One region of the Methylosinus trichosporium OB3b genome, then DNA from elsewhere that is predicted to be linked to it. Evidence: predicted binding sites of a transcription regulator. Region 1 holds the regulator's gene; each other region holds the start of a gene.
What was found. Region 1 encodes LexA, which represses DNA repair genes until DNA is damaged. Its sites were predicted from a motif close to TGTTCNNNNTGTGTTCNG; they were not measured.
Positions count from the first base shown of each region.

Region 1 (10,001 bases):
ATCTATACAGGAGCCGGACGCCGGAGGCGAGCGCTCAGCGTTCCCGCGGCAGCAGCGGCGCGGCGGCGCCGGAGCGCTTGATCAGCGCCGCGGCGTCGAGCGCGAAAGAGGGCTCGTCCCAGGCGCCTGAGAGCTCGAAGCCGAGCTGCACGCCATTGTCGCGTGGCGCGCCGGCGGCGTCCGCCTCGCGCGCCTCGGCCTTGATCGCGAGACCGCGCTCGGGGATGCGGGCCGAGCCTGCGAATGCGAGAGAAAAGCCCGGACCATGGGCCTCGCCGTCCTCGATTGCGGCGGCGCCTTTGGAGATCTTGATCGTCGCGCCGGCGCGGTCGACCAGAGTATGTCCGGAACGAATGTCGAGCGCGCTGGATAGTGGGCGCTTGTCGGCGCGCCGTAGCGCCCGCTCGAGATCGATGCCGCCGACCTCGCCTTCGTTCAAGACGAGGCTGGCGCGCCCGTCGAGCGCGCGCATCATCTCCGCAGGGCTGTCGCCGGCGGCGTCGAGCACGATGTTGGCGTCGAGATTGCCGCCGAGGTCGGGCCGCGCGGCGAGATCCCATGCGAGCGCGCCGGCGTCGACCGCCTGCGTCTGCGCATTGGCGTGCAGCTCCAGCACCCCGGCCGCATTGGCGGCGAGCGTGACCCGACCCTTGATCGTTCCCTTATAGGCCTGCGCCTCGGTGAGCGCGACCTCGATGCGGCCGGCGCGCAGCATCAGCGAGATCGCTGCATCCTCCATATTGAGCCGCAGCAGACGGGCCCGCGCCGCCGAAAGCCGTAGATCGACATCGGCGCCTTTGATGTCCGGCAGCACGAAAGGCTCGCGGCTCCACTGGCCGTCCGGTCCGATGAGCGCGGGAGCGTCGGCGATCATCGGCTTCAGGGAGACGAAGCTGCTGGCGAGCGTGCCGTGCAGGATCGGCCGGTCGCCGTCGTGGCGCAGTCCGAAGACACCCTCGAAATCATTCTCGTCGGCGGAAAAATGCAGGTCGGAGAGCTGGAAGTCGCGCAGCCCGACGCTCGCCTTGGCGGCGATCTGCACATTCTCGAACCGGCCGGGCAGGGGCGCCGAGACGTCGGCGAGCCGCAGCGCATCGCGCAAGGACGGGGAGGAGGCCGAGAGGCGGCCGGTGAAGCGCGGCTTGGGCCCGCTCTGAGCGACGCCATCCGCCTCCATCCGTAGGCTGACGGAGTCGATCCTCATCATCATCGGCGAGGCCTCGCCGCGCAGGAGCGCGCCCGGCTTTTGAAACCACAGCATCGCCCGCGGCCGCTCGCCGCGCCAGGAGAAGGCGGCGTCGAGCGTGGCCGGCGCGCCGACAGAGCTCCAATCGAGCGTGGCGTCGATCATATCGATCCGTTCCTCGCGCCCGTCCTCGAAGACGACGGCGACGGCGCCGGACAGGATGGCCACGGAGCCGAGCGGGGCGCGATCGGCCGTCTCGGCCTCCGGCGTCGACGGCCGCGCGGCGGCGGCGCGCGCCGCGGCGCCGCTCGCGGTCATCGGCTTGCGGTCGAGCGCGATGCGGATGCGCGGACGCAGCAGCTCGGCGTTGGCGAGCTCCAGCCGACCCGTCAGCAGCGGCAGCAGACGGACATTGCCGCGCAGCCGCTCCGCCTCGATGGTGAGAGCGAAGCTCGGATCGGCGAAGGCGACGTCGTCTATCGCAATATGCGGCCTGGGCAGCAGCGAGAAGGTCGAGCGGCCTTTGGCCGCGGCGCGCAATCCCGAAGAGGCCTCGATCTGTCCGGCGATCTCCTCGAGCATGGCGCCGGTCGAGAAGGTCCAGGGCGCGATCGCCGCGGCGAGCGCGAGGACGGCGGCGGCGAGCATCGCCGCGATCCAGCCGCGCGAGAGCCCCAGCAGAGCGAGCCGTCCGCGGTGCAGGCCTGTCCTCAGACGATCGAGCTCGCGCGAAAGGCTGGTCGAATGCGACATGATCCCGTCCAGACCGAGTGATGAGCCGCGCGCGGCGCGAACAGCGACGGCGCGCCGTTTCTCGAAGCTCGGACGATGGCGAAAAAGGGCGGCGAGATCGTGGCGGCGCCGCTGCGGCGGCTGCGTCAGTATTTGCGCAGCAGGCTGACCAGGCGGCCCTGGATGCGCACGCGGTCGGGTCCGAAGATGCGCGTCTCATAAGCAGGATTGGCGGCCTCCAGCGCGATCGAGGCGCCGCGCTTGCGCAGCCGCTTCAGCGTCGCCTCCTCGTCGTCGATGAGGGCGACGACGATGTCGCCGGTGTCGGCGCTGTCCTGCTTCTTCACGACGACGATGTCGCCGTCCAGAATGCCGGCGTCGATCATCGAATCGCCGCGCACTTCGAGCGCGAAATGCTCGCCGCCGCCGAGCAGATCGGGCGGCAGGGAGATGGTGTGGCTGCGGTTCTGCAGCGCCGAGATCGGCGTGCCGGCGGCGATGCGGCCCATCACCGGCACGGCGACCTGCTGATCGACCTCGCTCTCGGCGCGCTCGGCCATCGGACGGACGCGGCCGAGCGCTCCCTCGATGACCGAGGGAGAGAACTTGCCGCCGCGGGCGGCGGCGCGCGGCGTCGCCGATTCGGGCAGTCGCAGCACTTCCAGCGCGCGGGCGCGGTTGGGCAGGCGGCGGATGAAGCCGCGCTCCTCGAGAGCGAGGATCAGCCGATGAATGCCCGACTTCGAGCGCAGATCCAGCGCGTCCTTCATCTCGTCGAAGGAAGGCGGCACGCCGGTCTCCTTCAGACGCTCGTGGATGAAGCGCAGAAGGTCGCTTTGTTTCTTGGTCAGCATTGCGAGGAGCCCCCGTGGCGCCGAACCGTGGCGCGGCGCATAGTGATGCGCGTTCATAAACAAATCATGAACGTCACTCTATGCGTTCGCGGTGCGTTCCGCAAGGGAGCCGAGAAATTGCGCCTTGAATTTTCTGCTCGGCTCGAGCCGAGCCTCCGCGAGGAGGGGCGATCCGGGAGCGGCTCCGGATCGCTCGCGGTCGGCCGACGCGTTTTCGTCACTCGCAGACGCGGACGCGGCGCGAGCCGATGACGACGCCATATTCATCATACACCGGGCGACGCTCGCGCCAGCAGCGATAGGGCGGCGGCGCCTCCTCGTAAGCGGGGGCGGGATAATAGGCAGGGGCGCCGTAATAGGCCGGCGGCGGCGGCGGCGGCGCAGGGCGGGCGGAGCTTCCGGCGAGCGCGCCGAGCGCGAAGCCGCCGATGCCGGCGGCGATCGCCGCGCCCGGATCGCCTGCCGCGGCGGGCGTCGTCGCAGAGGCCGCGAAGGCGAGCGCGAGAGCGCCCGCGAGTGGTCCTGCCAGTCTCATTCTCATCGATTCGTCTCCGGTGATCTTTCAGAGCGCGCCGCGCGCTTGGCTCATCTCAAGCTGAATTGCAAGGCGAAAACGTGACCGTCGCGCGACGCCGAAGGCCGGTTCGGCGCCGGTTTGCGGACGCGCCGAAATAGCGGAGACTGGCGAGGTCCAGCGCCCGAAGGATACTCGATGATTCGTTTCCGCTCCCTCATCGCCGCGCTCGCCTGCCTGCTCGCGCCGAGCCGCGCGGCGTTCGCCGAAGGCTCCGTCGTCGCCCTCGACGTGACCGATGGCGAGCATGGCGGCGGCCGCATCCATGTCGCGGCGCGTTTCGGCAATGTGCAGGGGCCCATGCGTCTCGACACCGGCGCCTCCAGCACGCGGCTGCGCGCCGCGCCCTGGAATGCGGAGCTTCCGCTGGTCGGCCAGAGCCGGTCCGAATCGGCGTCGGGCGCGGTCACGCGATGCGCGGACGTCGAGGCGCAGAATGTGCAGCTCGTAGCCGAGCAGGGGAACAATATCGGACGGGCGAAATATGTGGTGACGCGCTGCGAGGACGGGGCCGGCGACGATCTGCTCGGGCTCGATTTCTTCCACAACGCCCGCTTCACTCTCGATGTCGATGGGCGGCGAATGGCCTTTCCAGGCGCTGCGGGCCCGCTCGCGCCGGCGCGCCGGCTCGGGCCGGACGGGCGGCTCGTCGGCGTCGAGGCGCGGCTCGGCCGCGCGAAGCTGGCTGGCTTGATCGACAGTGGGGCGGAGCTGTCGGCCGTCGACCGCCGTTTCGTGGAGCGGCACAGATCGCTGTTCAGGCCCGTGCATGAGCAAGCCCATGCGCGCGACGCCGGCGGGGCGGCGCTTTCCGCCAAGCTCTACAAGGTCGCGGAAATCGATTTCGGCGCCGGCCGAACGCTGCGCGATCTTTATGTGATCGCTTATGATTTCGGCTCGCTGCGCGGCGTTCTCGGCCGCGACGCGCCGCTCATTCTCGGCGTCAACGCGCTGCGGCCGTTCCTGTGGACGTTCGATTTCACCGCGCCGGAGGCGCCGAAATGGCGTGCGGATCGGCGCTGAGCGCGTCAGCGGCCGAAACCGCCGCCGCCCATTCCGCCGCCATAACCGCCGCCGAACCCACCGCCGCCGCCGCCATAACCACCACCGCCATAGCCGCCGCCGCGAGAATGGCCGGGAAAGCCGGCGTCGCCATCGGATGGCCGCTGACCGCCAGAACCTCCGGAGCTCGCGCGCGCGAGCTCCTCTTGCTGGACGCGGCAGGTTCCTCGCTTATCGTAGCGCTGGAAGAAGGGGCTCGGAAAGGCGAGGAACTCGGCTTTCGTCACGCGGCCTTTGCCGGACATGTCGAAATAATCGAAGGTCGCGCTGCGGAACACCGGACTGATGCGCCGCATTCTCTCGAAGTCCTGCGCGTCGAAATAGCCGCGGCGGCGCTTGTCGGCGACATTATACATACGCTGCAGATATTGCCGCCATTGCTCGCAGGTGTACACGCCCTGCGCCCCGCCCCATTCGCTCGCGGTGGCGAGAACGGCGTCCTCGCCCTGCGGCCCGGGCCCGCGGCCTCCTCCTGGCCCGCCTCCTCCTGCGCCGCCCGGAAAGCCGCCGGGCGGCCGCTGCTGGGCGAACGAGGTCGCTGACGCGAGCGCCGCAAAGGCGAATGCGAGACCGACGCGACGCAGATGCTGCATTTCGACACCTCCACTCGGAACCGGGGTCAACCGAACTGCTCCCGCAGAATGCGCTCCTCCAGCGAATGGCCGGGATCGTGGAGCAGAACGAGCTCGGTCGCGTGATCCATCTCGACATCGACGTGAAGCGCGTCGCGGAATTCGTCGTGGTCCGCGACCACCGAGACCGGGCGCTTTTCCGCCTCCTGCACCTCGAGGCGCACCTTGGCGACGTCGGGCAGCAGCGCTCCGCGCCAGCGCCGCGGCCGAAACGCGGAGATCGGGGTCAGAGCCATCAGCGGAGCGTCGAGCGGCAGGATCGGGCCATTGGCGGAGAGATTATAGGCGGTCGAGCCCGCCGGCGTCGCCACCAGCACGCCGTCGGTGACGAGCTCCGGCATGCGCTCCTGCCCGTTCACCAGAATCCGGATCTTGGCGATCTGCGAGCTCTGCCGCAGTAGCGACACTTCGTTGATGGCGTGGGCGGTGAATTCGTCGCCATGAGTGTTGGTGGCGCGCAGCAGCAGGGGATGAATGATCGAGGGCTTGGCGCCGGCGATGCGCTTGCGCAGATTGGCCTCGCGATATTCGTTCATCAAAAAGCCGACCGAGCCGCGGTTCATGCCGTAGATCGGCTTGCGGGCGCCCATGAAGCGATGCAGCGTGCGCAGCATCAGCCCGTCGCCGCCGAGCGCGACGATGCAATCGGCGTCCTCGGGCGGCGCGTCGCCATATTTGGCGACGAGCCTCTGTCTCGCCTCGTCGGCCTCGCGCGTGCCCGAGGAGAGGAAGGCGAGTCGCTTGAAGCTGCTCGGCGTTTCGCCGACGTCCGCCATGGGGCACCTGGATTTGGCGCCTTTGTCGGCGCCGGACGCCCGTTGAATACACCTGCGGAGGGCGGCGAGGGAAGGCCGCGCGTCTGCCACCGCATGGTTCTCACGATTTCGCGATCGCCGGCGGCGCCTGACAGGAGGCGCTTTCGCGCTTATATAGGCCGAATGCTCACGTCGAAGCGCTCGCGGCCGGACTGGCGCCGATTTCTCTTGGCGAGCGAGACAGCGCCCGGGACGGGATGCGCGCCCAACGATCGAGGAAGGAAATCACGCCGATGACACAGCCAGCCCTCGCCGAGGGAAGCGCGGCCAAGACCAATGCGGCCAGGATCGACGCCGGCGCAGGCCAGAGCGGCGCCGGCGGCGTCGTCCACACGCGCCTCGCCAACGGGCTGGAGATCGTCGTCATCCCCGACCGACGCGCGCCGGTCGTCACCCATATGGTCTGGTATCGCAACGGCTCGGCCGACGATCCGCGCGGAAAGTCGGGAATCGCCCATTTTCTCGAGCATCTGATGTTCAAGGGCACGCACGCCCATCCGCAGGGCGAATTCTCCAATCATGTCTCCGAGCTCGGCGGCCAGGAGAACGCCTTCACCAGCTATGACTACACCGCTTACTTCCAGCGCATCGGCAAGGAGCATCTCGGCACTCTGATGGAGTTCGAGGCCGACCGCATGACCAATCTCGTGCTCTCGGACGAGGTCGTCGCGCCGGAGCGCGAGGTGGTGCTCGAGGAGCGCCGCATGCGCACCGAGAATGATCCTTCCGCCCAGCTCGACGAGGCGGTGCAGGCGGCGCTGTTCCCGCATCACCCCTATGGCACGCCGATCATCGGCTGGGGCCATGAGATCGAGACGCTCGGCCGCGAGGACGCGCTCGCCTATTATCACCGCTTCTACACGCCGGAGAATGCGATCCTGATCGTCGCCGGCGATGTCGAGGCCGACAATGTCGTGGCGCTCGCGGAGGCGAGCTACGGCCGCATTCCCGCCCGCGCCGACGCGCCGGCGCGTCGGCGCCCGCTCGAGCCGGAGCCGCGCGCCCATCGGCTGGTGACGCTCGCCGACGAGAAGGTCGAGCAGCCGACGCATGAGCGCGTCTTCCTGGTGCCCTCCTACACCACGGCCGCGCCGGGCGAGGCGGAGGCGCTGGAGGTGCTCGCCCATGTGCTCGGCGGCGGTCCCTCGAGCGTGCTCTATGACGCGCTGGTCGTGGAGCAGAAGCTGGCGGTGAGCGCCGGCGCCTATTACATGGGCTCGGCGGTCGACGACACGCGGCTTTGGGTGTTCGCCACCCCGGCTCCGGAGGTGACGCTGGAGCAACTCGACGCGGCGATGGACGCGGCGCTCGCCGATTTCGCGGCGAAGGAGATCGCCGAGGCGGATCTCAATCGCGCCAAGACTCGGCTCGTCGCCGATGCGGTCTATGCGCAGGATAGTCAGGTGTCGCTGGCGCGCTGGTATGGCGAATCGCTGGCGACCGGCCTCGCCGTCGTCGATGTCACGGCCTGGCCGGACCGCATCGACGCGGTGACGGCGGCCGATGTCGCCGCGGCGGCGCGCAAATGGCTGCAGAAGCGTCGCGCCGTGACCGGCTTTCTGCAGCCGGACGATGAAGGCGAAGAGGCAGGTCTCGCCGCGTGAGGAGCAACTCCATTATGACAGCCGCCGCCGTCGCGCCCGCGAAGAGCCGCGCCGAGACCATTCAGCGTATCGTGACCCCTGGCGGAGTGGAGGCGTGGCTGGTCGAGAGCTACGCCGTTCCGCTGGTCGCGCTCGAATTCGCCATGCGCGGCGGGGCCGCCCAGGACCCCTCCGGCAAGGCGGGGCTCTCGACCATGCTCGCGGGCCTCCTCGACGAGGGCGCCGGCCCCTATGACTCGCGCGCTTTTCATCGCGCTATCGAGGACCTCGCCATTCGGCTCGGCTTCGGCTGCGATCGCGACACCGTCTCCGGTCATTTGCAGACGCTCTCGCGCAATATCGATCCGGCTTTCGAGCTGCTGCGCCTCGCCCTCTGCGAGGCGCGGCTCGACGAAGCGGCGATCGACCGCGTGCGCGGGCAGATCATCGCCGGGCTGCGACGCGACGCCAATGATCCCGATGCGCTGGTCGCCAGGGCTTTCCGCGAGACGGCTTTTCCGGATCATCCCTACGGCCGCCCGGTGCGCGGCGAGCCGGACAGCCTCGAATCCTTGACGCGCGGCGATCTCGAGGGGCTGCGCGGGCGCCTGCTGGCGACGAGCGACCTCAAGATCGGCGTCGTCGGCGCGATAGACGCGGAAACGCTCGCGAGAAAGCTCGATCTCGTCTTCGGGGCGCTGCCGCGCCGCGCGCAGCTCGATCCCGTCGCCGAGATCGACATTCATCGCGTCGGCGAGCGCCGCATCGTCGATCTCGACGTGCCGCAATCGACAATCCGTTTTGGCCGTCCCGGCATGCAGCGCAAGGACAAGGATTATTTCGGCGCTGTGGTCGTCAATCACATTCTGGGCGGCGGCGTGTTCACGGCGCGGCTCTTCAACGAGGTGCGAGAGAAGCGCGGGCTCGCCTATTCGGTCTATTCGCATCTCAACGAATATGACCATTGCGCCATGGTGGTCGGCGGCGCCGCGACCAAGAACGAGCGCGCGCGCGAATCGCTCGATGTGATCCAGAGCCAGTTCGCCGACCTCGGCGCCAATGGCCCGACCGCCGACGAGCTGGACAAGGCGAAGAAATATCTGACCGGCTCCTATGCGCTGCGCTTCGACACCTCGACCAAGATCGCGAGCCAGCTCGTCAATTTGCAGCTCGACGGTTTCGAGCCGTCCTATCTCGACGAGCGCAATGCGCGGATCGACGCGGTGACGATGGAGGACGCCCGGCGCGTGGCCAAGCGCCTTCTGGGCGACGGCGAGCTGCTGGTGTCGATCGCCGGCCGGCCGCAAGGTCTCTGAACAGTCATACTGCGGCTTAAAAAATCGTCCCCCCTCGTGACGGCAAGATCACGAGGGGGGATTTTTTATTTTCGAGTGTCGAAATACTCGACGATAGCGGCCAGGAGGAAAAGGCCGGGTCCTTGAAAAGGGGTCCGGCGCACGCCGAACCCCGCGCCTCTGGAAATTCACCGGGAGAAAATTGATCGACTATCGATCGACTACATCTCTTCTCTAGCGCGGAACGCGCCTAAAGAAAACAACCTAATTGGGCGCGACAGCAGAAAGACTAAGCGTGTTGCTTGTCGGCAACATCAGTACTCATACTATAGTAAGACTACTATAGTAGAACTACGATGTCGAAGCTCCATCTCTGTTGTTTTCAACGACATGCTGCCGGAGTCGGTTCGACTTGAGCGTTCGTATGCGCTCACGAGCCAAAGCGCGGCGTGAAATTCTGCATGGCCCGGAGGCTTCGGCAAGCGGTGACAGCAGAAATTCCCGTTATCCACCGCGGGCGGCGAGCGGCAGCGTGAATTCGACGCTGAGGCCGCCCTGTTCCATCGTCTCCGATCGGAAGGCGCCGCGATGGGATTCCACGATAGCGCGCCAGAGCGAGAGATCGGCTGCCCGGCCGTCAGGAGCGTCCGCGTCGATGTCTCCGAGCGCGAAGACCATGGTGACGGCGGCCGCGTCGGAGACCGTCGAGATCGCTGGTTGTCCCTGCGGCGGCCGAATGTCGCGCAGAAGCTCCACGAAAAGCTGCTCCAGTTGCGCTGGATCGGCGAGCACGCGGTCGCATCGCGCATCGAGACGCAGCAGCAGCGGCCCGTCGTCGCCGTGATGCATTCTGATCGTCTCGCGCAGCAGAGCGTGCAGCGGCACGGCGGCGAGCCGGGGCGGTCCATGCGCGAGAAATTCTCTCATGTGCATGAGCAGCCGTCCCGCTCGCGCCAGCTGTGCGGATGCTTTGTCCACAATGGCGACGATGGACGCGCCGCGCGCATCCGTCTCGATCGCGCGCAGGCGCCGCACGGTCTGCAGATAGGCGGCGGCCGCCGATAGCGGCTGGGCGATGTCATGAGCGATCGTCGCCGCCACCGATTCGAAGCGCGCCCCGTCTCGCGCCTCGCCCGTCTCGTCCGTCCGACGCGACTCGCGCGTCGCCCGGCGCAGGCTTTCGCCCGCCAGCCCCGCCAGCGCCGCATTGGCGAACAGCAGCAGCGCGTCGGTCCAACAAAATGCGCCGAATGGCTCGGCCGAGAAAT
Region 1 covers NZ_CP023737.1:1,852,753-1,862,753, reverse strand. The annotation lists gene CQW49_RS09105 (AsmA family protein) at 35-1,939, opposite strand; gene lexA (transcriptional repressor LexA) at 2,065-2,772, opposite strand; gene CQW49_RS09095 (hypothetical protein) at 2,990-3,313, opposite strand; gene CQW49_RS09090 (pepsin/retropepsin-like aspartic protease family protein) at 3,485-4,369, shown strand; gene CQW49_RS25085 (EF-hand domain-containing protein) at 4,375-5,001, opposite strand; gene CQW49_RS09075 (NAD kinase) at 5,028-5,816, opposite strand; gene CQW49_RS09070 (M16 family metallopeptidase) at 6,089-7,459, shown strand; gene CQW49_RS09065 (M16 family metallopeptidase) at 7,474-8,754, shown strand; gene CQW49_RS09060 (sensor histidine kinase) at 9,238-10,001, opposite strand, start outside.

Region 2 (10,001 bases), on a different replicon from region 1:
CCGTGCCGCAAGCCTTCCTCGACACATGCCAGCACGGTCTTGTCATTGCCGGCCTCGACATAGATCACGCGATCGGGCGCCAAGCCCGCCTGCGCCAGCGCCGGGGCGAAGAGGTCGGATCGCGTGATGACCCAGAGAACCTTGCCTTTTGTACGCGTCGCGATCCCGGCGGCGAACAGCGCCGCGGCCGCGCCGTCCACTGCGCCATTGCCGCCGCCAGCGATCTCATGGAGCGCGCCCAGGGGGAGACCACCGCCCGGAAGGCGCGCGTCGATGTCGGCGATTCCGAACGGAAGGACCGATTTGACGCGCCGCGTTTGGCCTTCGATCTTCTCGATCTGCGCGCGCAACGACTCTATGGCGGGCTGGTGCCGCAATCGCCTTCTCGACCTCTGGGTGTGGGCTCAACGTCATGTTCTCTAAATGTTCTTCTCTTCGAGGTCGGGAGTCAAGAGGACGGGCTTGCGGATATTTCTCTGCGCGTAAGGCCACGATTCAGGAACGTGAACGTGCGGCGCGAGCTCGCCGTTCGTGAACGGGAAAGAGTAACCGGGACCAGTCTTGCGAGCGGGCGACGACCGACGCCCGATAGGTTAGGATGCGCCATGACGATCAAGATCTACATCGACGGCGACGCGTGCCCCGTGAAAGATGAAACTTACAAAGTTGCCTCTCGCTATGGCTTGCAGACTTTCGTCGTATCTAACAGTTTTATACAAATCCCGCGGTCGCCGCTGATCGCCAGGATAATCGTGGATGCCGGAGCCGACGTGGCCGACGATTGGATCGTAGAGCAGGTCGTTGCTGGAGATGTGGTCGTCACCAGCGATATTCCTTTGGCCGGACGAGTATTGGCAAAGGACGCGCATGCTATCGCACCCTATGGTCGCGCCTTTACACAGGACTCGATCGGTCTGGCTCTCGCGCAACGCTCGCTCATGGAGCATATCCGCTCGACGGGCGAAATCACCGGCGGCCCTCCGCCATTTTCTTCAGCTAACCGGTCGCAGTTCCTTCGAGCGTTGGACCAAGCCATTATCCGAGAGCAAAAACGGCGGCTATGAGCCGATCGGCGCTTTCCGCTCCGGCTGCTCGACGATATCTGGTGAAGAGGTGGCGCCTACTTTTGACCCTTCTCAGACCTTGTGAACGTCTGCTTCCTGGTGCTGGCCGTAGCGATGTTCGCCCAGGCCCAGGCTGCGCGTGGGCGGCTGAGGCGTTGTCATTCGATCTCCCGGCGGCGCGTAATGGGCGCCGTATTCTCCTTTCATCTTTGCTTGGCCGGCCGCCGGAGATCGCCCCAGTCGTTCGGCTGTAAGTGGAAAATGTGTGAGACTACCCCTTCGGCCAAGGCGCGGTCTAAGGCGGCGCTAAAGCTGACGATGGTCTTGGTGATCTCCGGCGCGCGGAGGATTTGCCGCCAGTCCTGCGCCCTGTCTGCCCCACGCTCCCAAGCCAGCAGCTGGACCAATGCCATATGTGCGAACTGCATGCCCTCGTCGCCGACTACGAAATGTCGGTCAATGTGGTCGGGATGGTGATCGTCATGCACCTCCAGGTCCCAAGCCACCAACAACTGTCGGGTTTCGGGGTGAAGGTTAGCGGCGGGCAAACCGCCCCCCTTCGTGAAGCCGACCTTTGCGATGTGCATGCGCCAAGTCTCGACCTTTCGAGTGTCCGTCTCCTCGACCTGTTCGAGCGCATCCTTGCTCATCTCGAAATGGACGCCGGCACCAGGCGCGAGTTTGAATACGCAGTCACCCGCCAGCACGCCGAGAAGGCTCTGGCGCATGGCCTCGCTGTGTTTAATGTTGAAGTTGGTCTTGGCCAGCTTGAGATGGCGCGCGTCGAACAGCGTCCAAAGGCCATGGAACGTCCAGGCGATCAGCAGAGGCTTACTGACCAACGTGGCATAGGCCTTCAGCCTAGCCAGATAGTCGGCACGGAGCGACAGGGTTTGCTTGCCGAATACCTTGACCTCGATCAGGAAGGCGCCCTGCTCTTGGAAGTGCGCCAACAGATCGGGCACCTGGTAGGTCTGGCGCGAGGCGAGCGGAGCCTGTACCTGATCGAGCTTGTGGATCAGGTCGCATTTTCCCAGCCACGCGCAGATCACCTGGAACTGGTCCTCGGCGGGCAGGCCCAAGTTCAGCAGCTTGACCTTGTGTGCGATCTTGGCGGAGTCGGCTTTGATCCCGAGCTCGGCGAGCGCATCCTGGATCAGCCGCTCAAGGTCGTGGGGCAATTCCATGGCGCGTTTACCCCGTCTTTGGTCAGGTCTGCCGCCGGAGCGCCGGAAACAGCGTACTGGCGGGTTGAGAAGGCGTTGCGGTTGAAAAGGTCAAGGCAGACTTGGTCGGACGCGTACGGCCTTCCAGGATCGGCCTTTAAGGCCATCAGCACGCCGTCACCTCCGTAGAGGCGGACCTTAGCGCAAGCGTCAGGCCACTTCGCCGTTCTCGTTGGGCCAATCGCCAGGCACCAGCGCCGGCGGTTTCGTCCATGGCCGCTCGACCAGCGCGGCCTGGAACCAGCCGTCCCGCAGGTTGGCATGTTCGGTGACGATGATCTGGAATCCTGGCGCGTCTACCTCCGTGAAGCGACGCAGGAGTTCGAACAGGCGACGAACGGCTTCGAGATCGGCGTCAGTTTCGGTCGTCTCGACAGAACCGTCGGCGGCCTTGTAGACCGTCTCCGACGGGAAGTAGACCTGGGTCGGCTGGTCAATGAGCAGGAACCGGGGGATCGGCTGGTTGTTGTTGGCCGCATAGCGATGCAGGGCCAGCAGGGCCGCTAGGTGGTAGGCGAGATGGTTTTCGCCGCCCCCGGTCCGGGGCATGTAGATCGGCCGGCCTGGACGATCGATCGCCACGGTTAGGTTGTGCAAATCCAGACGCGCGGGAAATTGGCCAAATTCGCCGCCCAGCGCGGAAATGTAGCCCGACATGTGCATGGCGATGCTGTTAAGCGTGGACACCAGCCGTTCTCTGGAGTCATCAGTGCCGATCTTGCGCTCTAGGTCTTCGGCCTTGGCCTTAAGACGCCGGTCCTCGCGCTCAAGCCGGGCAAGTTCTTCATCGGGCACAAGGCCTTCTAGGAACAGGCTGACTCGACCTACCACGCGGGAGGCCGCATTGTTGCGGTTGCCCATCTGAGCGATGATCTCGCTGCTGGCGATAGCGCCCGATAGCTCCACCTCCTTGTTGCGGATCTGGTCACCGATATCCTGGATGTCCTGGCGCTGGCCGGCGAGGTATTCATCCAGGGCCGGGCGTTCGCCGACCACAGCCGCCATTTCGCGTTCGAGTGATTCAAGCTCGGCGAGCAGGGCGGCGGCCAATGGGGTCTCCATGCCCAGATTGGCTTCGGCGAATGGCCACTGCCACGCTCCGGTCGCGGGGTTTTTGGGCAGGAGCTTGATCGAGGTCAGCCGATCTTTCTGCTCCTCGGCCTCGGTCTCGAAACCCTCCGAGCGCTTTGCGTACTGGATCGCCGCGTCGATGCGCTGCTGAATTTCCCGGCGACGTTCGCGCAGCAACACCAGGTCGTTTTCGATGGCCGAAACGCGCAGGCCATCATCCTCCGGCACAGGCGCGGGCTTCCAGGCCAGAACGCTCCGAAGGAGATCCACCCAAGAACGGGTCTCACCGACATCCAAAAGAGCAATGCCGACGGCCCTGGCCTCGGACAGAAGGCCGAGCGCCTTCTCATCAGAGGTCGCAATCGCGTTGCGGGCCTGTTCCAGCAGTTTTCCGTTGAGACGAATGTCGCGTTGTACGCCGCGAAGACGCGATTCCAGCTCATACTTGTCGCGGGAGGAGATACCGAGTAAAATTGGCAGCGTATCCTTGATCGCTTGCGGTTGGAACTGCTCGTTCTGTCGATAGAATAGCTGGTCCTTGTTGGCGACGATGCCCTGCTTTTGAAACAGGTAGTAGTGCGTGTGCTTGATGTTGGCTTGGTAGCTTTCTCGGGTGCTACTCAGTGGCACATCCGTGACGTTCTCTGGGATGCCCAGGAGGCGTGACAGCAGCGTCTCCACCCCATCGTCATCGTCGTTGACGGTTAGCTCGGCAAAGACCGGCACGTTCAACTGGGCGCCGCGCCTTAACATGGCGAGGCTGCAACTCGCGCGGCCACTGTCGGGCGTGGGTTTGGCGACCAGGACCTGCTCGCCGTCGAACTGGTAGATCACTGCAAACCACGCCACGCGATCGCGGATCACCCCCTCGGGGATGTTGAATGTGGAGCGGCCCATCAAATATTCGAGGATGTCGGACAGCGCAGACTTACCCGTCGAAGACCGGCCCGTGATGACGTTCAGGCCATTTAGGTGAAACATCACGTCGCGGCGGCGGCCATCGTGGCTGTAGATGTGGATGGATTTGATCTTCATGGCCGAACGCCCATCGTTGCGTAGATCGTCACCCGATCACCGATGCGAGCAAACTCCTTCCCCAGATACTTAGCGACCTTCTGGATCGATTGAGTCTCCTCCGAGCCCGTTATCGACTTGCGCACCCCTTGCGGGTTGCCTTTCAAGCGCCCGTCGGACCGCACTTGGGATCGCTCCAAGGTGGTGCAGCAGTCCCAGCGCCTCGAACGTGAAAGGCAGCATGTCCTGGGCGCGACCGCCGAACCCCACGAGCAATTGCGGATGATTGGCGACGAGCTTGAGGAAATAGCTGCGCGTACTCGGGGCAAGGATTTCTCGTGACTGCTTGTGCAGGCAAATTGGCAAAATGAGCGGCACGAGCGAGAACGGAAGACCGCGCTCGTCCTCTTCCTCGAAGGCCACCATGGCCCTGAATAGCACCAGGCCACAGAAGGCTGGGTTGAAGAGGTTTCGGATTTCGATTGGCCGCCGGTCCCAAACCCTCATGCCGCTTTCCCCAGAATTCGGGCCAGTTCCGCTAGAAAGCGTGGGTGCCAGTGAATGTGCGGCTGGGGTCTCGCATTGGCCAAGATGTGGAAGGCGCCGCGGACGACATAGGGCTCTGTCACGCGCTCGCGAATGCGAAGGGAAGTCGTTTCCAACTCGGCCCAGCGGTAGAGTTCACGTCCCGCGGACAGACACGCGGCATCATCGCTCTTATCGGTGATGGTCTCGAAGATGACTTCCTTGTAGCGGGTCCATTCGTCGATGAGCCGGTCTTCGTATTCTTCGATTTCGTTGGAGACGAGCAGGTTTTCTCGGGCCCAACTGGAACGCTGCTCAAACGCCCGGTAGTAGTCGATGATCGCATTCCGCAAGCGGGTCGTGGACAGGTCCAAAGCGCGAAGCTGTTCGATGAACAGACGCGGATCGTTGGCGATGTCGATCTGGTCGGGCTGCCGTTGCCGGAAAGTGATGGGCAGGTTGTCGTTACGATATTCCTCCGCCATCGAGGAGAGCTTGTCGGACACCTCAATCCCGGTGATCGGTGCTTTGCGCTCGCCGGCCAGAAGCTGGATCGCTTGGTCCATCCACCAACCTTCAAGCCGTTCGAATAGAAGTGGTCGCGACTCCCTGCGGATGGTTCGCAGGTGCTGATTAATGATGACGCCGGGAATTTCGGTAATTCGAAGCTCCGCGTCGGCGATTGTGATCCGAGAGTAAAAGTCGTCCAGCTCGGCCGTCGTCAGCGTCGCCAGTTCGTCGCGTACGGCGGCGATCAATACGCTCTTGGATTTCGCTAGCGGCTTTTGGACAGCCTGGGCCCGTGCTTCGCCATCGGCATCATGGTCTGTGAACTTCGTGAGGACGGACTCCGCGCTGACCGTCGCCGTGGTGAACAGCATGAAGCGCGCATCACAGCCGATCCGGCCATTGGCCTTGTAATGCGTGAGCCAGATGCGCACCGATTTCCAAAAGTCGGTCGCAAGGTCTGTGAGGGTGTCGCCGACGGCCTTGTGCTTAAGGGACATCAGGCTCTTCCGGCCTGAGGTGTCGTCGAAATCGACGTCGTCCTCCTTCTCAAGGAGAAGCGAGCTGTCTTCTGGTAGCTCCAGGATCTTCAAAAGCGCGAACCGGGCTTGGTATGTATAGCCAAGACCTTGCTCCGCGGCTGAATACGGTGAGCGTGCGTTGCCGCTCATGCGGGCGCGCCATCGTCGAGGGTGACTCTCCACCGCATCTGAACCCCCTAGCTTTGCTAGCTATCTCAAGCTTTACTGGAACTCATCCTAGTCGAATCTTGGCAACAGACAACCCAAGGATGGCGGCCCGACTTTCACGTGCATGGCGGATGTACGTAGGGGCGGTCCGGGCGTTCGACCGGTAACCTGAACGTCCGCTATCTGGAGGCGAGTGAAAGGCAGCTATTGGCACCTCACGGAAATTCGAACTGGGCCGCTGGCTTCGCTTTCACCTCTCCCGAAGAAACGGTCATTGCGAACAAAACAAGAATTATGGTTCAGTCTGCGGGCCCACTCACCCTGCCGATTCGCCCATGACCGCCGTCGCCTATCTCGAAAAGCTCAACGCCGAACAACGCCGCGCCGTCGAGCACGGCCTGCATGACTGCTCGTCAGCTCCCGCCGGCGGCCCGCTGCTGATCATCGCGGGCGCCGGCTCGGGAAAGACGAACACGCTCGCCCATCGGGTCGCGCATCTCATCGTCCAGGGCGCCGATCCGCATCGCATGTTGCTGATGACCTTCTCCCGCCGCGCCGCCGCCGAGATGGCGCGGCGGGTCGAGCGCATCTGCGCCGAGGCGCTGGGCGCCACAGGCGGCGGCGATGTCCTCGCCTGGGCCGGCACGTTTCACGCGATCGGCGCCAGGCTGCTGCGCGAATATGCCGGCGCCATCGGGCTCGATCCCACCTTCACCATTCATGATCGCGAAGACTCGGCCGATCTGATGAATCTCATTCGCCACGAGCTCGGCTTCTCCAAGACCGAGAGCCGCTTCCCCACCAAGGGCACATGCCTTGCGATCTACTCCCGCGCCGTGAACGCCGAAATCCCGCTCGAGCAGGCGCTGCTCGGCGCCTTCCCCTGGTGCGCGCGCTGGCATGAGGAGCTGCGACGCTTGTTCGCCGCCTATGTCGAGGCGAAGCAGGCGCAGAACGTGCTCGATTACGATGATCTCCTGCTCTACTGGGCGCAGATGGTGCAGGAGGAAGCGCTCGCCGAGGAAATCGGCGGCCGCTTCGATCACATTCTCGTCGACGAATATCAGGACACCAATCGCCTCCAGGCCTCCATCCTTCTCGCCTTGAAGCCAAAGGGCCAGGGGCTCACCGTCGTCGGCGATGACGCCCAATCCATCTATTCCTTCCGCGCCGCCACTGTGCGCAACATTCTCGAGTTTCCGAAGAGCTTCACGCCGCCGGCGGAGGTCATTACGCTCGACCGCAATTATCGCTCGACCGAGCCGATCCTCGCCGCGGCCAACGCCGTCATCTCGCTCGCCGACGAGCGTTACGCCAAGAACCTCTGGACCGAGCGTCGCTCATCAGAGCGGCCGCAGCTCGTCACCGTGCGCGACGAGAGCGATCAGGCGCGTTTCATCGCCGAGCGCGTGCTGGAGGCACGCGAGTCCGGCATGACGTTGAAGCAACAGGCGGCGCTGTTCCGCGCCTCGCATCACAGCGCCATGTTGGAGCTGGAACTCGCGCGCCGCAACATTCCCTTCGTGAAATTCGGCGGGCTGAAGTTCCTCGACAGCGCGCACGTGAAGGATGTTCTCGCCCTGCTACGCTTCGCGCAGAACCCGCGCGATCGCGTCGCCGGCTTTCGCATTCTGCAAATCCTGCCCGGCGTCGGCCCCTCATCCGCACAGAAGATTCTCGACTTCCTCATCGAGCGCCCGGACCCGCTCACCTGCCTCGCCGAGGCGCCGACGCCTCCGCGCGCCGGGGAGGAATGGCGCGGACTCATCGCGACGCTGCAAATGCTGCATGCGCGAGAGGGTTGGCCGGCGGAGATGGAAGCGGCGCGCCGCTGGTATGAGCCGCATCTCGAGCGCCTGCACGAGGACGCGCCGAGCCGCCTCGCCGATCTCGTCCAGCTCGAGCAGATCGCCGCCTGCTATCCCTCGCGCGAGCGCTTCCTCACCGAGCTGACGCTCGACCCTCCGGACGCGACCAGCGACGAGGCCGGCCCGCCTCTGCGCGACGAGGATTATCTGATCCTCTCGACGATCCATTCGGCCAAGGGGCAGGAGTGGCGCTCCGTTTTCGTGCTGAACGCCGTCGACGGCTGCATCCCCTCCGATCTCGCGACGGGCACGGCGGCGGAAATCGAGGAGGAGCGCCGGCTGCTCTATGTCGCGATGACGCGCGCGAAGGACAGCCTGCGCCTTGTGACGCCGCAGCGCTTTTTCACCCATGGCCAGCCGGCGCAGGGTGACCGGCACATCTATGCGGCGCGCACGCGTTTCATTCCGGCGGATATGCTGCGGTTTTTCGAATGCGTCAGTTGGCCAGCCGCCGGGGCCGTGGGCGAGCGTCTCGCAGGGGGTGGGCTGCGGGTCGATGTGCGGGGAAAGATGCGGGGGATGTGGGGATGAACGATGAACCAACGAAGCCGAAGGTGAAACGCGTGGTCTATGCCGCGCGCCATCCACTCCTGAATGAAGCTCGGTTCGGGGAATGACAAGCCCGAAGGGAGTCAGAATATGTCTGTCTTTGATCCAAAGCGGTCACGTACCTTCGCTGACCTGTAAAGTCTCAGATGGGGATGAGAAGCGGAGGCCTATGCTCGGCTACCCTGGAACCAGGGCGTAGACACTATGAATTTTTCCGCATCTGCTGGCGAGGCGAACGGACCAACCAACCTACCGAAATGCCTGTTCTTGAATGTGGTCCCTTCGACCCATTCCTGCTCGTCGAGATATGTTTCGCCGTTGCGGAACTCCAGCACGTCGGCAGCTCTTTTCCCGTCCTCGCTGTAGAGCTTGAACGCGCTTCGGCATTCCTGCGCGTGTATCGGGGACTCACTCATTCGCCGCCTCTCTGCGTCGGGTCGATCCGAGTCGTTCGACGGTTTGCCTCGGAATGCGCGCTCCTGGCGAGACGTCCCCGTTCGTCAGCGCGTAACTCTAAATTTAACAAGAATGTGTCTCTGTCACGTGTCCCATGATCAATAAGCCTCGATCTGTGAGCTGGACCGGATATTTTCCAAGCTTATCGATCACACTCATAATTGCCTCGACGTCTTGCTCGATTTCTCCATCTGGAACGCCGGGATTGCCCCGCTTATATTTCGCTATACGAGGAATAAGCATCCATTCGATGGACCGCAAAGTTATCGGGCCGAAGCCAAAGGTGTCGACCCAAGGACGCGGGGGAGATAAGCCTATCGGGAAATAGACCAGTTTTTCTTCGGTAACGTCGATAAATTTCACGATGCAATATTCCAATTGCCACTCGGGCTTGTTGAGTTCCGAAAGCACTTTCCGCCATTTCGTATCCGACATGAGCGAGGCGTGCGCGCGCGCCTGGACCCTGCGGCCAACGCGCTGAAGTTCCTCACGCCCATGTATCACCATACCAGCACTCCTCCGCTCTGAAAAATGCCTGCATAAAATTGCCTCGGCACGGCGCGAATTTGTTCGGCGGCACCTTTAAGAATAGCGATTATGACGGTAGGATGCCGGTAATCAATAGGGCTCCGAAAACTCGGACCGCACCGCCTGACACTACTTACGCCCCATTTGCTGGATTGGGAAGGCATTGTTGCTCGATGTACAAATCGGAAAAAGTGTGCCTCGTCGTGATCCGAACGTTTGAGTGCAGACTGGAAGTCCTTGCTTTTGTGCATCCTTCCGCTGGAAAGCAGTTCGTGAAGGGAACGATCGAAACGGGAGAGACGCCGGACGAAGCTGCCGAGCGCGAGTTACGAGAAGAAAGCGGGCTGACCATTCAGTCACCATTGGTGTACCTCGGACAACACCAGATCGGAGCTGAGCGTCAGCTATGGCATTTCTTCCATTTTTGCTCTTCTGGCCTACCCGACACTTGGCAACATCAGGCTGAGGACGACCACGGTCATACTTTCTCATTCTTCTGGCATC
Region 2 covers NZ_CP023739.1:16,320-26,320, reverse strand. The annotation lists gene CQW49_RS22525 (ImuA family protein) at 1-377, opposite strand, end outside; gene CQW49_RS22520 (YaiI/YqxD family protein) at 606-1,064, shown strand; gene CQW49_RS22515 (restriction endonuclease) at 1,268-2,251, opposite strand; gene CQW49_RS22510 (DUF3732 domain-containing protein) at 2,441-4,396, opposite strand; gene CQW49_RS26145 (three component ABC system middle component) at 4,393-4,521, opposite strand; gene CQW49_RS22505 (three component ABC system middle component) at 4,466-4,882, opposite strand; gene CQW49_RS22500 (ABC-three component system protein) at 4,879-6,078, opposite strand; gene CQW49_RS22495 (ATP-dependent helicase) at 6,432-8,495, shown strand; gene CQW49_RS22485 (DUF6678 family protein) at 9,033-9,476, opposite strand; gene CQW49_RS22480 (NUDIX domain-containing protein) at 9,671-10,001, shown strand, end outside.
Region 2: the regulator LexA is predicted to act here: its motif matches at 6,373-6,390, upstream of CQW49_RS22495 (ATP-dependent helicase).

Region 3 (10,001 bases), 1.9 Mb from region 1:
GTCGCGCGCGCGCCAGCAGGCGCCGCGAGCAGGAGATCGCGTAAGTTCGCGGCGAAGACGCGGATCGCTTCTTCTTCCGCGAGACGCCACAGACGCTGACGCAGATCGACGGAGAGATGCAATTCGATCTTGGTGCGCCAGGCCCAGCGCGCCGTGTCGAGCAGCCAGCGATCGCCCGGGCGGCCGCGATCGGCGATGGCGTAGCGCTGCGCGATGCGGCCCTCATAGCCGCCGCCATCCTCGTTCGGCGCGGCGACCATCTCGAGATCGAGAACCTCCTCCTTCTCGCCGCGAAACATCGCCAATATGCGATGCGACGGCAGCTTGGTCAGCGGCTCGGAGAAATCGAAATAATCGGAGAATTTCGCTCCCGCTGTCTGCTTTCCGTCACGCACTTTGGACTTCAGCACGCCCTGCGACCAGAAGGATTCACGCAGCGCGCCGATGAGATCGGCGTTTTCGGCGAAGCGCTCGACGAGAATGGCGCGCGCGCCCTCGAGCGCCGCATTGACGTCGGCGACATTCTTCTCGACGTTCACATAAGCCTCGGCCTGCGCCTTGGGCTCGCGCTCGGGATGAGCGAGCAGCGCCTCGGCGAGCGGCGCGAGTCCGGCCTCTATGGCGATCTGCGCCTTGGTGCGGCGCTTGGGCTTATAGGGAAGATAGATATCCTCGAGGCGGGCCTTGTTGTCGGCCTGCATGATGCTCGCACGCAGCGCATCGTCGAGCTTGCCCTGCGCCTCGATCTGCTCGAGAATCGCCTTGCGGCGCTCCTCCAATTCGCGAAGATAGCGTAGACGCTCCTCGAGAAGGCGCAGCTGCGCGTCGTCGAGCTGGCCGGTCGCCTCCTTGCGATAGCGGGCGATGAAGGGAACCGTCGAGCCCTGATCGAGCAATTGCACCGCGGCTTCCACTTGCCACTGTTTCGCTGCGAGCTCCTCGCTCAGCCGCTCGACGATGGATGCCATCTGCGACGCCTCTCTTTGTTGACGAAAGAGGGGTTTTGCCAAGCCCTGCCGGCGAAGTCAAAGGACCCGCCGATTCGCGCACAGATCATTTCAGCTCCTCCGGAAGAAGCGGATGATCCGGCCAGCACTTGCGCTCCTCCTGCAGATTCGTCTCCCCGCTCCGAGGGCGCATCAGCCAAGCGGGCGCCGCCTCGACGCGCGCGAGATAATGGGCGGGAGACGCGGTCGGCTCGTTCTTGCGCCACGCCGTCAGCAGATTGCAGTCGCTGGCCTCGAAGCGCCCCGCCGTCAGCGTCACCTTCATCTCGATCAGAGGCGTCGCGGCGGAGATCAGCACGATGCTCGAGATCGCCGAAGCGAGGCGCCCGCCGTCGCGCGGCGTCGTCACCGCTATGCGCGCGAAGACGACCGAGAGGATGAACAGCGGCGCGATCGAGGCGCGCATGGTGAAGTCGTTGTAGAGGCCGATGCTATAGAAGGGCAGCACGAGCAGCAGGCCGAGCGCCAGCGCGAGAAGGCGGCGGTCACAGGGCTCGACTCTGCGCCAAGCATAGATCACGATTCCCGCCTGCGGCGCCTCGAACACGAGAAGGAGCAGATAGTTCGTCAGAAAGCCTTCGCGCCACAACAGCCATTCCTTCGCGACATCGCCAGAGTCGATCGTCAGATAGGCGGCGACGGGAAGGAAAGCGAGCCCGACGCCGATCGCAGCGATATCCCAGCGCTCGACGGCGCGTCGCGCGAGGCGCTCGAGCGTGAAATAAGCGAGCAGAGGCGCAGCGCCCATCATCGCGAGCGGAGACCACAGCAGCAGCGCCGCGAAGGATATTGGCAGCACCGCGAAAGCCACGATCCCGCGCACATAGAGCAGCGACAGGATCGCGAACCACCAGCCCGGAGCCATATGGTTCGTCGCCCAGAACAACAGCGTGATATGGCTCGGATAGTGCATCCGTACCGGAGAAAAATAGAGCGCCCACCATTCCGTGTGCTGGAAATGCAGGAACGGCGCGCCATGGAGCAGCTCATTGGCCTCGGCGGCCAGGATCGGCATTATGTCCAGACCGCTGAAGCCCATGAACACGAGCAGCAAAGCCGCCTTTCGCGCTCTGCCGATGTCGCCCGCGATCGTCACGACGAAATAGCAGGTCGCGCCGACGATCGTCGCATTCTGGAAAAGAAAGGCCACATGCGCCGCGGCGAGCCCGGCGATGCGGCCGACGACGCTCGGCAGCAGATAAATGCCGAGCGGCGCGCGCATCACATAGTCCACCGCGCCTTCTCGATACAGCGTGCTCGCGCCGGATCGCACGAGATCGGCGAGAACGGCGTCCCGCACGAGCCAATCGCGTTCCGTATAGAAAAAATGCCCCTCCCCGCCGATCAGACAGATGAGAAAACCGAATGCGAGGCAGAGCGCGAGACGACTCAAATTTGCGGGCGTCTCGACCGATGCGCTCTCGGCGCGCGCGCGCCACATGACCAGAACGGCGCCCGCGCAGCCGATCCAGACGAGCGCCATGGCCGGCCATTCGAAGCTCGCCGCGAGCATTGCGTTCGGCGCGATGAACAAGAGGCCGACGAGCCGGGCGATATCGCCGTCGCTCGGCGTCACGAGCGCGCGCGCTCGCCCGCGTGTCTCGGCGGGCGCTTCCGCGAAATGAGAATAGTCGACCATGGGGATATCTCGATTTGCGGTACACAGAGCGCCGGACGCCAGAGCGAATTCGAGATCGATCGAACGATACCGTTCGATCGGAACCCGCTCTAGTCTCGCCGGCCGACGAAGCGCGGATCGCCTTTGAACAGGCTCGACATCAGGCGCGCCGTTCCCATGAAGGCGCGGCCCTGCTCCGTGAGCCGCCAGCCGGCGCCGTCATGCTGGAGATTGCCCGAGAGCTCCTGCTCCTTGAGCCGGCGATCGATCTGCGCCCAATCATCCACATAGATTCGGCGAAAGGCGTCGCGCGCCTCGGCCTCGGTCAAGGCGTGATCGGCGGCGTCGAATTGCGATAGCATGAACACCGAGACGGAGCGGTCGACCGTCACTGGACCGAGCACGAAAGCGGCGGTCAGCAAGGATGTGGCCACCGTGGCCGCGCCGATCGAATCGGCGCGCTCCAGCGCCACGCCCCGCACGAGGCGCGATGGCAGCGCGAGGAAGATCGCCATCAAGGCGACAAAGACGAGCGCCAGCGCGCCGACGCCGCGATAGAACATCACGCCCGGTCCGAGGATCGCCGGCGCGCAATGCATCAGCGCGACGAACAGCGCGCCGCCGAGCGCGGTGGCGAGCGCATAGGAGAGCACCAGCGCGGCGGCGCGCGTCAGCGCCCTGTGCGCCTCAATGAATCTCGTCATGGCGGGGCTGGCTCAGCAGATAGATGCGGAAATTGGGATTGGCGTAGTCGGCGCGAGCGGCGTTCGTCCAGGCGCCGGGCGCCGCGAACACCTCGTCCCGCGAGGAGACGATCAGCGCCGCTATGTCGAAACGCGCGGCGCGGCGACGCACATCGTCGAGAGTGAGCGTCGTCTGCGAGAAGATCGGCGACAAATAATCCATGCGCGCGTCGATCTCCGCCGGCTGCGCGCCGAAGAGACGCGCATTGTGGCGATCCGCGACCGCGACCGGAAAGCGCCCATAGAGGCCATAGCCATATTCGCGCGAAGGACTCGGCGTCGGCTGCACAACGGAGCCGCTCGGCAGACGCGCGTCGAGCCAGTTCCAGGCCGTCATTTGATCGGCGAGCGTCTCGCGCATATGCCGATGCGGGAAGAAGAGGCGCAATTGCAGCATGGCGACGACGAGCGCCGCATAGCCGAGCGCGAGGCCGAGGCGCGTGGCGTAGCGCAGGCCGCCTCGCGACAGCAGTCCCTGGCGCAGCGCCGCCGCGGTCCAGATCAGCGTCGAGAATTGCGCGAACAGCATCACGCGCCAGCCGAGATCGTTCATGACGATCTGCGATGCGAGCAGCGAGCCGATGAGAAAGGACGCGGCGGTGAGACAAACGAGCGCACTCCCCAATTCACTCGCGACGCCGCGCCGCCCCGCCTTGCGCCAGAACACATAGGCGCCGAGGGCGAACACGCCGAAGTCGATGAGATAGAACATCGGCAGGGCGAGTCCGCGATAGAGCGCGCCCGCCTGCGCCGACCCGGCGACGATGTCGATCCATTCCGGACCGCGAACCCGCAAGGCGAGCGCGCTTTTCCCCTCGCCGCTAAAGCGCGGCAGCAGCGTCACGAGCCAGGGCGCCGCGAGCGCCAGCGCGCCGAGCCCGGCGAAGCAGAGACGCGCGGCAATGTCGAAGCGGCGACGCCACAGCAGCGCGCCGAGCCAGAAGCCGGCGCCGAGCGTCGCCGGCATCGCCACATAGACGGACTGGCCCACCATCGAGGCGAAGGCGAGCGCCGCGAGCAGAACACGGCGCCAGCTATCGCGCGACGTCTCGCCCGGCGCGGTCAGCGCGATGAAGCCGACGAGCGCCGCGCAGAGCGCCGACACGTGATGCGGCACCCACATCACGCTGTTGAACCAAGAGGTGACCTGCTCGTCCCAATCGATGAAATGCAGGAAGACGAAATCGGCGTCGCGACCACTGCCGAAATAGAGGATCGTCAGCGGAATGATGTCGAGCCCGCTGGCGAGCAGCAGCGCCAGCAGCGGCCAATTCGCAGGCTTCTTATCCCCCTCGCCTTCGTCATTCCGGCCCGCGGCCGCGTCGGCGCCGCTGCGCCGCAGCGCCGTGCGCGCGAGCGTGAAAAGAGCGAAGCCCATCAACGGCGCGCAGGCATAGGCCGCATGGCGCGCGGCGACGCCGAGCGGCGCGCCGAGCATCGCCGCGACCGCCGGCAGCGTGTAGAAGAGATAATAATAGGACATGGCCCGACCGGGATCGTAATAGGTCGGGTTCCATGGCGGCGAGCCGGCTTCGGCGAGCGACCAAGTGGTCGCCGCATGCTTCACATAATCCACGGCGAGCAGCGAGTGCTGCAGGCTGCCGACGCCGGGCATGTCGATGACGATGAGGATCGAGGCGACGATCCAGATCGCCGCCGCCGCGATCCATCCGCCCTGCAGCGACGACGGCCTCGCGCGCAGCAGCGCCGGCGCGCCGAGCGCCGCCAGCGAGAGGGCGGCGAGCGCCATCGCGCGCGGGCCGAGGCGGCCGGCGAGATCGAGCGCGACCGGAAGGCAGCCGAAGCCGCAGATCAGCGCGAGCCCGGCGCGCTCGAGGCGCGCGGCCTCGTCGAAGCCGGGAAAGCGCAGTCGATCGGCGACAGCGGCGCCCGCAGACGCGACGATCGCGAGCAGAAGGGCGAAAGCCGCGAGCGCCGCGCAAAATTCCGTCGCTGCGATGGTCATGCGTGTCCCGCGATCTCCGAAAACCCGTGTTTGGCGCATCATGCCTGAGACGGGTTAAGCCCGTGCTTACCTCGATCCAATTCGTCCCTCGCCGAGCGGCGGGCGCGCATTAACCCTGTTCGCGGCGCATCGCGGCGCCGAGACGGCGAGCGCGCGCCGCTATGCGCCGTCGCGGCCGTCTCGAAATCGGACGGTTTCGTTAAGCCCCGGGCCCGCCGGTCGCCGTCCGCGCCAGCGACCGGCCACAGGCTCTCACAAGATGTCGAGATCAGACGCGCATCGGGCGCCGGATGATGTGGCGAACCGATCGCCAACATCGTGTCGACAGTGATTCGTCCATGCTGCGTTCGCGCTTTCGTCGATCTGTTAACGCGCCATCGTGGAGAGGACGGTTTCAGGCGATTGACAAAAGGCCGTCGGCGAGTCCGCACTCGCCCCTCTACAGAAATGCGCGCGCGACGCGTCGTATCTCGAGATACAGCAGTAATAGCGGAAAGAAACGCTATATATTGTTAGAACGAAGGATGATTCGCGCCGGGTCAGCGATTCGGCCGCGATTCGTTCGCTCCTCGTTCGAAAGATGAATCTGGGCCCGCCGCCGCGCGCCATTTCGGCACAACGGGATTTTTCGCCATGGCGCCGCTTCCGCCATATCCTTGCGGAAAAGCTCGCATCGCGACGCGAGCTGAAATAAATTGCCCGCCATGAGCCCAACGCTCGCCGCCCATCGAAGCGCGTCCTCCGGCCTTCGCGCGCGCGCGGCCGGCGTCGCGGCCCTGCTGGGCCCGACCAACACCGGCAAGACGCATCACGCCATCGAGCGCATGCTCTCCTATCCGAGCGGCATGATCGGCCTGCCTTTGCGGCTGCTCGCGCGCGAAGTGTATCAGCGCGTCGCCGAGCGCGTCGGCGCCGCCAATGTGGCGCTCGTCACCGGCGAGGAGAAGATCAAGCCGCGCGCCGCGAGCTATTGGATCTCGACCGTCGAGGCGATGCCGCGCGACCTCGACGTCGATTTCGTCGCCGTCGATGAAATCCAGCTCGCCGCCGACCTCGACCGCGGCCATGTGTTCACCGATCGACTGGCCTATTGGCGCGGCCGCCAGGAGACGCTGCTGATCGGCGCGGAGACCATGCGGCCGCTGATCGAGCGGCTGCTGCCCGGCGCGCCGATCTTCACCCGCCCGCGCCTGTCGCGGCTGACTTTCGCCGGCGAGCGCAAGCTCGCGCGGCTGCCGCCGCGCAGCGCCATCGTCGCCTTCTCGGTCGAGGACGTCTATGCGATCGCCGAATGGATCAAGCGCCAGCGCGGCGGCGCGGCGGTGGTGCTCGGCGCGCTCTCGCCGCGCACGCGCAATGCGCAGGTCGATCTCTATCAGAACGGCGACGTCGATTACCTCGTCGCCACCGACGCCATCGGCATGGGCCTCAATCTCGATGTCGACCACATCGCCTTCGCCGCCGACCGGAAGTTCGACGGCCTGCGCCATCGCCGGCTGACGCCCGCCGAATTCGGCCAGATCGCCGGACGCGCCGGGCGCCATATGAGCGACGGCGCCTTCGGCACGACGGGCCGTTGTCCGCCCTTCGACGAGGATTTGATCGAGGATCTCGAGAGCCATCGCTTCGATCCGGTCACGCTGCTGCAATGGCGCAACGCCGATCTCGACTTCGACTCGATCGAGGCGCTCGTCTCTTCCCTCGAGCGCGCGCCGCCGGAGGATTGCCTCGCCCGCGCCCGCACCGGCGAGGACCAGATGGTGCTGGAGGCGGCGGCGCGCGACGACGGCGTGCGCCGCAATGCGAAAACGCATGCAGATATTATGAGACTCTGGGACGTCTGCCAGATTCCCGATTATCGCAAGACTTCCCCGGCCGCCCATGCCGAGCTCGCCCTCGCCGTCTACGGCTTCGTGGTGCGTCGCGGACTCATCCCAGGCGATTGGTTCGCAAAGCAAATCGCCGGGATCGACCGTGTCGACGGAGACATTCACACGCTCTCCGCGCGGCTCGCCCAGGTGCGAACCTGGACCTTCATCGCCAATCGTTCCGGCTGGCTCGAGAATGCAGAGCATTGGCAGAGCGTCGCGCGTCAGGTAGAGGACAGTCTGTCCGACGCTCTCCACGAGCGCCTCACGCAACGTTTCGTGGACCGCCGCACCAGCGTGCTGATGCGTCGCCTGAGAGAGAATGCAATGCTCGAAGCGGAAATCACGACAGCCGGCGACGTCATGGTCGAAGGTCAGCATGTCGGTCAGCTCCAGGGATTTCGTTTCACCGCCGATCCGCAGGCGACCGGCGAAGCGGCGAAGGCGCTGAACTCCGCCGCGCAGAAGGCTCTGGCCGGCGAGATCGAGGCGCGCGCGACGCGCGTCTTCGACGCAGTGGACGACGCATTCCTGCTCGGCAACGACGGGACGATCCGCTGGCTCGGCGAGCCGGTCGGCAAGATCGTGCCCGGCGCGAGCGTGCTGAAGCCGGCCGTGCGCCTGCTCGCCGACGAGCAATTGACCGGCGCGGCGCTGGAGAAGGCGCAGCACCGCCTCGATCTGTGGCTCGCGAGCCATGTGAAGAAGCTGCTCGGCGCACTCGAGGAGCTCGAATCCGGCGAGGGGCTCGAGGGGGTGACGCGCGGCGTCGCCTTTCAGCTCGCCGAGGAGCTGGGCGTTTTGGAGCGCAGCCGCGTCGCGCGCGACATCAAGGGCTTTTCGCAGGAGGACCGCGCCGCCCTGCGCAAGAAGGGCGTGCGCTTCGGCGCCTATCACCTCTATCTGCCGGCGCTGCTGAAACCCGCGCCGCGCGCGCTCTCCGCTCTGCTCTGGGGCTTGAAGCACGGCGGATTGGAGCATTTGAAAGGCCTCGACGAGGTGCCGCATCTCGCCGCCTCGGGCCGCACCTCCTTCGCCGCCGACCCCGAAATCTCCAAGGGATTCTACCGCGCCGCAGGCTTTCGCGTGTGCGGCGAGCGGGTCGTGCGCGTCGACATTCTGGAGCGCCTCGCCGATCTCATTCGCCCGGCGAGCTCCTACCGGCCCGGCGTCACGCCCGGCGAGCCGCCGGCCGGCGCCGCCGATGGCGATGGATTCGTCGTCACCGTGGCGATGACCTCGCTCACCGGCTGCGCAGGCGAGGCCTTCGGCTCCATTCTGCGCTCGCTCGGCTATCAATCGACGGAGCGCGCCGGCCCGGCCATCACCGTCGCGCTGCTGCCGGCGGCGGCCACCGAGCCGCTGAAGCCGACCCCCGCGCTCGCCGAGGGCGGGGAAGCGCCCGCCGAGGTCGAAACGATCGAGGCGGAAGCCGCTCCCGAATCGGCCGCCGAGACGATCACGGTCGATGTCGCGGCGCCCGAACTCGCGGAAGCGCCGGCCACAGCCGAGCTGGTCGCGGCCGAGGCCGTGGACGAGCCGATCGACGTCAGCGCCGAGCCGACCGCCGAAGCGGAGGGCGAGACCGCGGCCCCGGCAGAGCCCGAAGCCCCCGCCCTGATCGAAGTGTGGACCCTGCAGCGCCACACCCACGCCGGCCCGCGCCGACGCCCGCAAGGCGGCCCCGCCGCGCCGCGCAGCGACGCCGCGGCGAAAGACGGGCGCCCCGCCCGCGAGCGCTCGGGCGGCCCACGGCGCGGCCCCGGAGGCGAACGCAGCGGCGAGGCGCGCGACGGCGAGCGGCGCGAGGCGACCGGCGGCGAGCACAGGCCGCGCAGCGACGGCGCCCGCAAGGAAGCGGGTCTGCGCGGAGGCGGCAAGCCCCGCTCGGATCATCGCCCGCCGCGCGACGACGATCGCCGCAGACATGGCGGCGGCGGCTATTCGACCCAGGATCGGCGCGAGAAGGAGCGCCAGCCCGACCCGGATTCGCCCTTCGCCAAGCTGCTTGCGCTGAAGGCCGAGCTGGAGAAGAAGGGCAAGAGCTGAGCTCTCGGCTCTGATCCCGGCATTCCGACCGCTCGTCGGACTCCGAGGGCGCGCCGCGCATTCGCCGCGCGCCCGGTCATTCGGCGCGCCGCGGCGGCGCGAATCGCACGCGCTTGCCAAGCTCGCCCGACTCGGCCTATTTCTGGCGCAGTCTCATGTGAGAGAGGCGCGCGCTGCGCGCCCTGCGGCCGGCTTCGCCGCCCCTCGGGACCGGCCGATCTGCTTTGGGCCTGGTCCGATCTTTGCGCTTGCGCGTTCGATGAACCGCCCTCGACCGAAAGGCGAGCAATGACGAAGATACTTCCCGTGATCATGTGCGGCGGGGCCGGCACCAGAGTCTGGCCGGAATCCCGTGAAACGCTTCCCAAGCAGTTCATTGCTCTGGTCGGCGACCGCTCGACCTTCCAGACCACGATGGCGACGCTCGCCGATCCCGCCTTCGAGAAGCCGATCGTCGTCTCCAACATCGACTATCGCTTTCTGCTCGCGGATCAGCTGCGCGAGATCGGCGCCGAGGCGGATATCGTGCTCGAGCCCATGCGCCGCGATTCCGCCGCGGCGGTGGCCGTCGCCGCGGGCCTCGCCGCGCGGCGCAATCCGCAGACGGTCGTCGTGGTGCTGGCGGCCGATCACGTCGTGCGAGATCGCGCCGGCCTCGTCGCCTTGTGCAAGACCGCGGCATCGGTCGCGGCGGACGGCTATATCGTGACGCTCGGCGTGAAGCCGGACAATCCCGCGACCGGCTATGGC
Region 3 covers NZ_CP023737.1:4,471,783-4,481,783, reverse strand. The annotation lists gene CQW49_RS21200 (Tex family protein) at 1-968, opposite strand, end outside; gene CQW49_RS21195 (hypothetical protein) at 1,054-2,646, opposite strand; gene CQW49_RS21190 (hypothetical protein) at 2,736-3,329, opposite strand; gene CQW49_RS21185 (hypothetical protein) at 3,313-5,334, opposite strand; gene CQW49_RS21180 (helicase-related protein) at 6,039-9,251, shown strand; gene CQW49_RS21175 (mannose-1-phosphate guanylyltransferase/mannose-6-phosphate isomerase) at 9,540-10,001, shown strand, end outside.
Region 3: the regulator LexA is predicted to act here: its motif matches at 5,894-5,911, upstream of CQW49_RS21180 (helicase-related protein).